Regions from separate parts of the Micromonospora sp. NBC_00821 genome, predicted to be linked through region 2. Evidence: riboswitches for the same ligand, from Rfam matches in the RefSeq annotation. Region 2 holds a riboswitch; each other region holds the start of a gene.
What was found. Region 2 has a riboswitch for cobalamin ahead of OHB44_RS14445 (CbtB domain-containing protein). Riboswitches for the same ligand answer to the same signal wherever they lie in the genome.

Region 1: it holds a riboswitch for cobalamin, as region 2 does, so the genes downstream of both, OHB44_RS20865 (acyl-CoA thioesterase) here and OHB44_RS14445 (CbtB domain-containing protein) in region 2, are expected to answer to the same signal.
Region 3: it holds a riboswitch for cobalamin, as region 2 does, so the genes downstream of both, cobN (cobaltochelatase subunit CobN) here and OHB44_RS14445 (CbtB domain-containing protein) in region 2, are expected to answer to the same signal.

The regions. Positions count from the first base shown of each region.
Region 1 covers NZ_CP108880.1:4,562,392-4,565,660, forward strand. The annotation lists gene OHB44_RS20860 (zinc-dependent alcohol dehydrogenase family protein) at 261-1,253, opposite strand; gene OHB44_RS20865 (acyl-CoA thioesterase) at 1,363-1,809, opposite strand; cobalamin riboswitch at 2,007-2,220, opposite strand; gene OHB44_RS20870 (copper resistance protein CopC) at 2,351-3,269, shown strand, end outside.
Region 2 covers NZ_CP108880.1:3,195,153-3,198,421, reverse strand. The annotation lists gene OHB44_RS14450 (amidohydrolase family protein) at 93-971, opposite strand; cobalamin riboswitch at 1,246-1,391, shown strand; gene OHB44_RS14445 (CbtB domain-containing protein) at 1,427-1,630, shown strand; gene OHB44_RS14440 (CbtA family protein) at 1,621-2,391, shown strand; gene OHB44_RS14435 (histidine phosphatase family protein) at 2,388-2,984, shown strand; partial or broken gene OHB44_RS14430 (TetR family transcriptional regulator) at 3,032-3,208, shown strand; gene OHB44_RS14425 (phosphotransferase) at 3,250-3,269, opposite strand, start outside.
Region 3 covers NZ_CP108880.1:3,938,341-3,941,609, forward strand. The annotation lists gene cobN (cobaltochelatase subunit CobN) at 1-1,777, opposite strand, end outside; cobalamin riboswitch at 2,035-2,211, opposite strand; gene OHB44_RS18155 (MBL fold metallo-hydrolase) at 2,527-3,243, shown strand.

The sequences.
Region 1 (3,269 bases), 1.4 Mb from region 2:
CTGATGGGTTAGAGCAAGAGTTCGTTCCTGCACCGCCGCGGGTGGTTCCTTACGACCCTGTTTGGGGCCGGCGCCAGCCATCCCGAAACAACACGCCTGACCACTTCGCCAACCTGCACCCAATCTGCTCCCAGTTGCGGGGCCAGGCCCACCAACAGCTCACCGCCTTGACCTGCGCACACTCCCCTGCAAGGCCACCTAGAACCTTGTCGACCGCTGCGCAGAACCACAGAGCACTCCGCGGGAACGAACGGCTCGGCTCAACCGGCGACGTCCACGACGACCTTGCCCTCGGCGGTGCCGCCGGCAACCAGGTCGTGGGCGTCCATGACCGTGTCGAGCGTGAACGCTCGCGGATCCAGTCGCGGGCGCAACGCGCCGGCATCGGCCAGCGCCGCGATCTCGCGCAGGATGTCGCCGTGGTGTTCGCGGCCCCGGCCGGTGAGCATCGGCAAGAGGGTGAACACCCCGGAGTAGGTCGCGCCTCGGAACGACAGCGGGGCGAGCGAGTGCGAGCCCCAGCCCAGCGCGCTGACGACGTGCCCGTGATAGGTGCGTACCGCCGCGAACGACGCGTCGAGCGTCGCGCCGCCGACGTTGTCCACGACGATGTCGAACCCCTCGCCGCCGGTGTACCTCTCGACGTACTCCTCGACCTTGCTCGTCGTGTAGTCGATCGGCACCGCGCCCAGGCTCTCGATCACCCGCATGCTCGCCGGCCCGCCCGTGGCGTACGCCTCGGCGCCGCGCGCCTGGGCGAGTTGCACACCCACGTATCCGACCCCGCCGGCGCCGCCGTGCACCAGCACCTTCTGGCCGGCGTGGACCCCAGCCCGGTCGACGAGCCCCTCCCAGGAGGTGATCGCCGCCAGGGGCAGCGCGGCGGCCTCCCGCATCGAGAGTGCCTTCGGCTTGTGGGCAAGCAGCCGGGCGTCCACTGCGGCGTACTCGGCCAGCGAGCCCTGAAGGTCGCCGACGCCCCCGCACAGCCCGTACACCTCGTCTCCCGGCGCGAAGCCGGTCACGTCCGCGCCGACCGCCGCGACGACACCGGCGAGGTCCAGGCCGAGCACCGCAGGCAGCTCGACACGCGCGTGCGCGGCCTTTCCAGCCTGGATCTTCGTGTCGAGCGGGTTGACCCCGCTGGCGACGATCCGCACCAGCACCTGCCCGCGCTCGGGGGTGGGTTGATCGATCTCCTCGACCGTCAGCGGAACGTCGAACTCCCGCAACACCGCAGCGCGCATAACCATCCACACTCTCCGTGATCGAGGCTTCACGTGGACGCTATCCGACCGGATAGGCGGCGGGGCGGGTTCCTCGGACCGCGCCAGCGCCGCCACGGGCGGGCCCGAGCGCTGGTCAGTCGTCTTCGGCACCGTCGAGCAACGCGCGTCGCAGCGCCAGTCGGTGCTTCCGGCGGATCTCCGCCTCCCGGTACCGACGCCGGTCCCCGTCGGTCTCCGGTAGCAGCGGCGGCACCGTCCGAGGCTGACCGTCGTCGTCGATGGCGACCATGACCAGGTGGGCGGTGGCCACGTCGGTGGGCGGCACCGCCCGGTCCCACCGGTCGGCGGTCACCTTGACGGCCACCTCCATGGAGCTGCGGCCGGCCCAGGTGATCCGGGCGTCGACGTGCACGACGTCGCCGACCCGCACCGCGCGGAGAAACGCCGTCTCGTCGATGGCGGCGGTCACCGCCGGTCCGTCGGAGTGCCGGGCGGCGACCACACCGGCGACGGAGTCGATGAGGTTGAGGATCCGGCCGCCGTGCACCGTACCCATCAGGTTGGTGTGGTGCTGGTCCATGATCTGCGAAAGGGTCAGGTGCGACGCCGACGGCGCTCGGCCGGCGATGGTGGTGGTGTCATGCACAGCGGTAGTCCGTCCCTCGGGAAACCACACCGCCGGGTCGCGGACACACGCTGACGAGGACCTGGCCGCGCACCACGCGCACGGCCCGTCACCCGCTCAGCCCACCCGCGAGGCCGACGGCAGCGCACACGGTTGTGTACGCGGCGCCGGCAGGTCTTCGGACTCGCGGGCCTGACCGGTCGCGCCGGTCCCCTACTGGCCGTCGCTTCCCAGGCCGTTGGCCCAGTGCTGATGACGGCGGTCGTTCCCACTCACCGCTGCGGGGCAGCCCCGGATTTTCACCGGGTTCCCTCTTACGACGCCCCGCCGGTCACGACGGGGCGAACCAGCGCCGTCGGCAGCATAGCTGGCCAGGGAATGTGTCCACCCGGGGCGTCCCGCCGCCGCGACGGATGGCCTGATCGTCAACTTTTGTCGTCTGAGGAAGAAGATCGCCAGCTATTGAAAAAAGTCTCGCGAGGGTGAGGATATCCAGATGCGTCGTCTCCCCCAGACTTGCGGGCGGGTGGTCTCGGGCCTCCTCGCGTTCCTCCTCGCCTCGGCGGTCGCCCTCCTCGCGTCCGCCCAACCCGCCGCCGCGCACGGGACCCTCGCCATGTCCACACCGGCGAGCGGCGCCGCAGTGCGCGAGCCGTTGACGGAGGTGCGGCTGTACTTCACCGAGAAGGCCGCCGCCAATGCGTTCTTCACGATCACCGCCCCGGGCGGCGTCCGTGTCGATAACGGCTGGTCGTATGGGGAGCCGAAGCCACTGGACAAGCCGGTACGGGAGTACTTCCTGGTCAACGGTCAGTTCGAGCCACGGGAGTACACGACGGGGTTCCCCGCGGTGGTGTCCGTCGCCCACCTGCCCGCCAAGGGCCAGTACTCGGTGAGCTACCTGTCGGTCGCCTCGGACGGCGACACCGTGCGGGGCACCCTGACCTTCCGCTACGACGGTCGGGTGACGGCAGCGCCGAAGGGGTGGAGCCCGCCGTCGACCCAACCGGACCCGGCGCTGGTGACCGCCACCGAGCAGCACAACTCGTCCGGGCAGGCCTCGGCGGTGCCGACCACCGCCGACGATCCGTCGACCCCGCCGGCCGCGGCGGCCCCGTCAACCGGGTCGACCGAGGAGAGCGGTCCCGGGGCACCGGCCTGGGCCGGCTGGGCGGCGGCAGTCGCGGCGGTCGGGGCGGCGGTCGGGTTCGTCGTCTGGCGTCGCCGATCCGCCGGCACACCCACCGGCCGGGGCCGTGCCTCGGCGGCGACCTCCGGTCGACGCGGCGGTGGCGCCCGTACCACGAACAGGGCCGGCACTGGCACTACCGTCGGCGGCAAGGCCGCCGGGGACAAAACCGCCGGGGGCAAGACCATCGTGGGCAAGACCGTCGGCGGCAAGACCGCCGCTGGCA
Region 2 (3,269 bases):
GCCATACGTCAGACCAAATCGACATCGACTGCCGCCGCTAGCATGTTATCGATAACATGCTATGTCCCCAGGTCGAAAAGGGCGCTGCCGTCTCAGGACGGGGCCAGCCGGTAGACCCGGCCGGCGGTCTGACGCCAGACCGCGGCCCGCTCATCGTCGGAAAGCGGATCCAGCAGATCACCCAGAACGGCGACCCAGCGGGTGTACGAGGTGGCGAGCAGGCACACCGGCCAGTCCGAGCCGAACATCAGCCGATCCGGCCCGAACACGTCGAGGGCGTACTCGACCGCGGGCCGCAGGTCGGACGCCGTCCAGGACCCGCCGTCCACCTCGGTCACCAGGCCGGAGAGCTTCGCCGTGGTGTTGGCCTCGGCCGCGAGCGCCCGCAGGTCGCGCTGCCAGTCACCGAGATCGGCACGCCCGAGCGGGGGCTTGCCGAGGTGGTCCAGGACGAACCGCACCTGGGGCATGTCGCGGACGAGCCGGACGGCCGCCGGCAGCTGACTGTGGCGAACCAGGAGGTCGAAGGCGAGGCCGGCGGCACCGACCGCGGCGATGCCCTGCCGCACGTCGGGACGGTCGAGATAGGTCGGGTCGGGTTCGGACTGGACCAGGTGCCGGATCCCGACCAGTCGTTCGCCGCCGCGCGCCCTGCGGAGTCGGGCAAGGCGGCGGTCGACATCGGCGGCGCTCAGGTCGACCCAGCCGACGACCCCGGCGATGAGCGGGTCGTCGGCCGCGATGCCGAGCAACTCGGGCGTCTCCGACCGGACGGCGACGGACTGAACGACAACGGTCTGGGTGACCCCTGCGGCCCGGGTCGCCGGGGCGAGCTCGAGCGGCGTGAAGTCGTCGTCGATCGCGGCCATGGTGCGCGGATCGATCCAGGGCTGTGGGTGCCGCGCCCGGACCCAGAGGTGATGATGCGCGTCGACGATGCCCGGTCGTCGCGCGACGTCACCGGTCGTCACGGGACCCGCCCTGGCGCGTTCTCGTCCACCCCACACCCCGCCCAGCCGCTGATCGAGCCCTCCGGGTCAACCCGGAGCCACAGAGTCGATCTGGCAGGTTGACCATGTTAGCGGTAACAGTCTGTTGTTGAGTCCCGGAACGCGCGTCACGACCGGCTTCCGGCAGTGTCGCCTTTTGGTCTGACGAATCCACTGGCACCTGCGGCCGATCCGCCTCGTCGGCGTACCGGTATGTGGACGCGTTCGGGGCGCGGGGCCCGGGTTGACCGCCTGAGGCGGCACCGATACCGTCGACCCACTATCTGCGGCGACGCGAGGGAAGCCGGTGTGAATCCGGCGCGGTCGCGCCACTGTGAGCGGTTCCCCAACCACACCTGGGGGCCGCGAGCCAGGACGCTCGGTCGTCCGCAGCCTTGCGATGGGGACGCGTCATCCCTGGGGAGGTTCGTGTATTCATGTCTAGCTCCGCTTCCAGCCAGCCGGTGGTGCACCCCGCTGGCAGTGCCCGTCTGCTGTGGACAGCTCTGGCGACCGTTGCCGCACTCACCCTGCTGGCGTATCTCGTCGCCTTCGACCAGGGCGCGGTGTCGCGCAGCGGGATGTACCTGCACGAGTTGATGCACGACGGCCGGCACCTGCTGGGCGTCCCGTGCCACTGAACACCACCGCCGCTCCCCCGTTCCTCGCCGTCCTCGTCCGCGGGCTGCTGGCTGGCCTGATCGCCGGCCTGCTGGCCGGTGCGTTCGCGTACGTCGCCGGCGAACCGCACGTCGAGGCGGCCATCGCCATCGAGGAGGCGGCGGCGCACGCCGAGCCCGCCGCTGGTGCGCACGATCACGAGGACGCCCTGGTCGGCCGGACGGGTCAGCGCGGCGGGCTGTTCCTGGCCACCGGCCTGTTCGGGGCCGCGATGGGTGGCCTGCTGGCCACGGCGTACGTCCTGCTGTCCCGTCGGCGGCGCGGCGACGACGACGGACGGTCGGGTCTGCTGCTGGCCGGCGCGGCGCTGCTCGGCGCGGTGATCGTGCCGTTCCTCAAGTACCCGGCGAACCCACCGGCGGTCGGCGACCCGGCCACCATCAACCAACGGACCGTCACCTATCTGTTGATGGTGGTGCTAGGGCTGGTGGCCGTGTGGGCCGGGTCGCTGGGCTACCGGTCGGTCGGCGCCCAGGCGCCGACGTGGTTGCGCGCGGCCGCGGCCGTGGGCGGGTTCCTCTTGGTCACGGCAGTGTCGTACGTGGTGATGCCGTCCTTCCAGGAGGTTCCGGCGGACTTCCCGGCGACCCTGCTGTGGAGTTTCCGACTGGCCTCGCTCGGCACCCAGGTCGTGCTCTGGACCGGCATCGGCCTGCTGTTCGCGGCCCTGATGCACCACGAGCGGCGTCGCCGGGCCGGCATCGCACTGCCGAGCACGTGACCGGCACCAGCCTCCGGCTGGTCGCCCACGGTCACACCGTCGCGCTGCGCCGCGCCCGCTTCGGCGGCGTCGACGACGGCCTGGACGAGGGTGGCCTGCGTGCCGCCCTCGCCCAGGCTCAGGCGGGCGCTGACCGGCGTGGGCTCCTCGGCGTGAACGCCACCTGCCTGTCCAGTCCCGCGGTGGCCGCCCGACAGACCGCCGACGCCTTCGGCCTGCTGCCGACGATCGAGACGGCGTTGGCCGACTGTGACTACGGGATCTGGTCCGGACGGACGCTTGAGGAGATCGCTGAATCGCAGCCACAGGCGCTGCACGACTGGCTGTCCGCTCCGGACTCCGCGCCGCACGGCGGTGAGTCCGTCACGGCCGTGCGGGATCGGGTCGGAAGCTGGTTGGACGAGCAGCACCGAGCCGGCGGACGCGTCATAGCGGTCACCCACCCACTGGTGATCCGGGTCGCTGTGGTGCACGCCCTCGGTCTTCCGGTGGCGACGTACCGGCAGGTGGACGTGGAGCCCCTGGCCGTCGTCCGGCTCACCAGTCAGGGCACGCGCTGGCAGCTCCGACTGGGCGCGCCGCGAGCAGGTTGAGGTCGAACCGAACGCCGCGTCGGTGGGCAGCCCTTGCAGAACGCGTCGTGACAGCAGCAGAACCGCCTGTCCTCGCGACCAGCCACACCGCCGGCGAACCGGCCCAGCGTCGCCGTCGGGACGCGGCCGAGACCCGGCAGTTGCTGCTCGACGCCGCTCGCCAGCGCTTCGCCCGGGACGGCTACGCGGCCACCACCGTCCGGGACATCGCCGACGGCGCGGGCGTCAACGTGGCGCTGAGCCCGGCCGGGGGCTCGGCTCTGCCTCAGCCGACGCGGGTGTGGA
Region 3 (3,269 bases), 740 kb from region 2:
ACTCGTCGAGCAGTTGTTCGAGTTTGGCCAGGTCGCCGTAGGTCTCGGCGCGGGCCATCGGCGGGACCAGGTGGTCGACCACCACGGCGTGCGCTCGCCGCTTGGCCTGGGTGCCCTCGCCGGGGTCGTTGACGATGAACGGGTACACCAGCGGCAGGTCGCCGAGGACGGCGTCGGGCGCGCAGTCCGCGGCCAGGCCGAGGCCCTTGCCGGGCAGCCACTCCAGGGTGCCGTGCTTGCCCAGGTGCACCACGGCGTCCGCGCCGAAGCCACCGTCCGCGGCGGGCGCCGTCAGCCAGCGGTACGCGGCCAGGTAGTGGTGGCTGGGCGGCAGGTCCGGGTCGTGGTAGATGGCGATGGGGTTCTCCCCGAAGCCGCGGGGCGGCTGGATCAGCAGCACCACGTTGCCGAAGCGCAGCCCGGCGAGCACGATGTCGCCGCCCTCGGTGTACAGCTCGCCCGGCGGCTCACCCCAGTGCTCCCGCATCCGCTCCCGCAGCTCGGCCGGGACCTGGTCGAACCAGCGCCGGTACGTCGACCCCGGTATCCGGGCCTCGGCGGCGGCCAACTGCTCCGGGGTGAGCCACTCCACGTCGTGACCACCGGCGGCGATCAGCGCGTGGATCAGCGCGTCACCGTCGTCGGGCGGTGGCGCGTCACCCAGGTCGTAGCCGGCCTCGGCCAGCGCGGCGAACAGCCGGACCGCCGAGGCCGGCGTGTCCAATCCGACGGCATTGCCGACCCTGGAGTGCTTGGTGGGGTACGAGCTGAGCACCACGGCGACCCGCTTGTCGGCGTGCGGCACGTACCGCAGCCGGGCGTGGCGCACCGCGATCCCGGCGACCCGGGCGGCCCGCTCGGGGTCGGCGGCGTAGACCGAGAGCCCGTCGGCGTCGATCTGCTTGAACGAGAACGGCACCGTGACGATCCGGCCGTCGAACTCGGGGATGGCCACCTGCATGGCGGCGTCCAGCGGGGACAGGCCGGCGTCGCTGTCGGCCCACTGCGCGCGGGTGCTGGTGAGGCAGAGCGCCTGGATGACCGGCACGTCCAGGGCGGCCAGGGCGCCGACGTCCCAGGCGTCCTCGTCGCCGCCACCGGAGGCGTCGGCGGCGACCGCACCTCCGGCCGCGAGCACAGTGACCAGCAGCGCGTCACAGCGGGCGAAGAGCCCGAGTGGGCCGGCGCCCGCGGTCAGCCCGCGCAGCGAGCCGCAGAAGATCGGCAGCGGGTTACCGCCGGCTTTGTGGACCGCGTCCGCGAGCACGTCGACGAAGTCGGTGTTGCCGGCGAGGGCGTGTGCCCGGTAGAAGACGATTCCCACTGTGGGCCGGTCCGGGTCGGCGGGGTGTTCGCCGTGCACGCCGTACGCCGGGGTGGGCGCGGGTGCGGCGAATCCCTCGCCGGTGAGCAGCACCGTGTCGGAGAGGAACCGGGCCAACTGCCCGAGGTTGTCCGGACCGCCCTCCACGAGGTACGCCAGCGACTGGGTGACGACCCCGGACGGCACCGTGGAGATGGCCATCAGCTCGGCGTCGGGCAGCGCCTCGCCGCCGAGCACCACCGTCGGCACGCCGGTGGCGAGCACCGCGGCGAGGCCGTCCGCCCACGCCTGCCGACCGCCGAGCAGGCGTACGACGACGAGGGCGACCCCGTCGAGCAGGGCGGGCACCTCCTCGGCGGCGACTCGGGCGGGGTTGGCCAACCGGTAGTCGGCGCCGCTGGCGCGGGCGGCCAGCAGGTCGGTGTCGGCGGTGGACAGCAGCAGGATGCGCACGGCATGCTCCGGAAAGTGACGCCCTGGACCCTCACGGGGTGACCGGGGCGATGCGAGTGGGTACGGCGTCAGCCGGTACGACGGCCAGCGCGAACGGCGCCCCGACGCATGGGTCGGGGCCGGTCAGCGCCGGGCGATCAGCTCAGCGGTGCCGGTGGCCGGTGTCCTTGGAACGCACTGCCTGGAGCGCGATACGACGATAGTCGTCGATGAATGAGACGCCGTGCGTCATCGGGTCCTCCTCGGGTGTCCACGCCCTGGGGTACGTCCCGACGGCCGAAGTATCCTGGCTTCCGGATCGACGCTCTCCCCCGGCCTTCCAACCGCAGACACACGGCCGTGACTCACGAGGGGGGATCGCTCCCCGGTGACAGTGGCGGGACCGCGTCGGATTCGCACCGACTTCCTTCACTGCCGTCAGGCCGCGAATGCTGCCACACCGCCGCGCCGCCGGTCAACGCCGGTCCGACCCCGCCGGGCGGACGGGACTCATCGAGATTAAACGATTGGTGCGAGCGCGACTCTGCGCGACGGAATGCCTCAGATCAATGTGCGACGTCCTTTGCTCTGCTTACCTATGTGCACCAGACACGGAGCGTCACCGGCGCCTATAGGTAAGCAGAGCAAAGGTGGCCGGACGAGTCCTGACCTGCGCCGATCCTCCGGCAGGGCGGTGCCGGCCGACACCCTCACCTAGGATCGGCGAACGCCACACCAGTGTCCGCGATCAATCTCGGAGGTCGATCATCGTGGTCGCCCCGCAGTTCCACCGCCTGTCGGGCCGTGTTTGGCGGTATCCGGGCGATCCCGACCCGGAGGCGGTCCAGGCCGGTGTCGCCGTCGTCGCCGACGAACGCGGCAGTGTGATGATCGACGCCGGGCAGAGCCCCGCGCACGCCCGCGAGATCCAGGCCGCGCTGGCCGCCGCCGGGCTTCCGGAGCCGCGCTGGCTGGTCTACACCCACCATCACTGGGACCACGTGTGGGGTGCCTGCGCCTGGCCCGGCGTGGAGATCGTCGGGCACGAGACGGCCGTGTCGCTGCTGCGCGCCGAGGCCGCCCGGCCGTGGAGCCACCCCTACCTGCAGGAGCAGATACGCGCCGATGCCCGCCTCCGCCCGAGCTTTTCAGCCCGCGCACGCGCGATGGCGTCCTGGGAAGACTTCGCCATCCTGCCGCCGACCCGCACCTTCGTCGACGTGGACGAGCTGCCGGTCGGGGTCGAGCTACGCCACGTCGGCGGCGGGCACGCGCCGGATTCGACAGTGGTGCTGGTGCCCGACTCGGGGGTGATGCTGCTGGGCGACTGCTTCTACCCGCCGCCGGCCCATGTGCGCCGGCCGGAGGACGGCCTCGACCTCGACCTGGTCCGGCGACTGCTCGACGACGACTACCACTGGTACGTCTCCAGCCACGCCGAGCCGATGACGCTCGAGCAGGCCCGCTCGGCCGTCGAGGGCGCCTGATCCAGACGGCAGACGCTCTCCGGCAC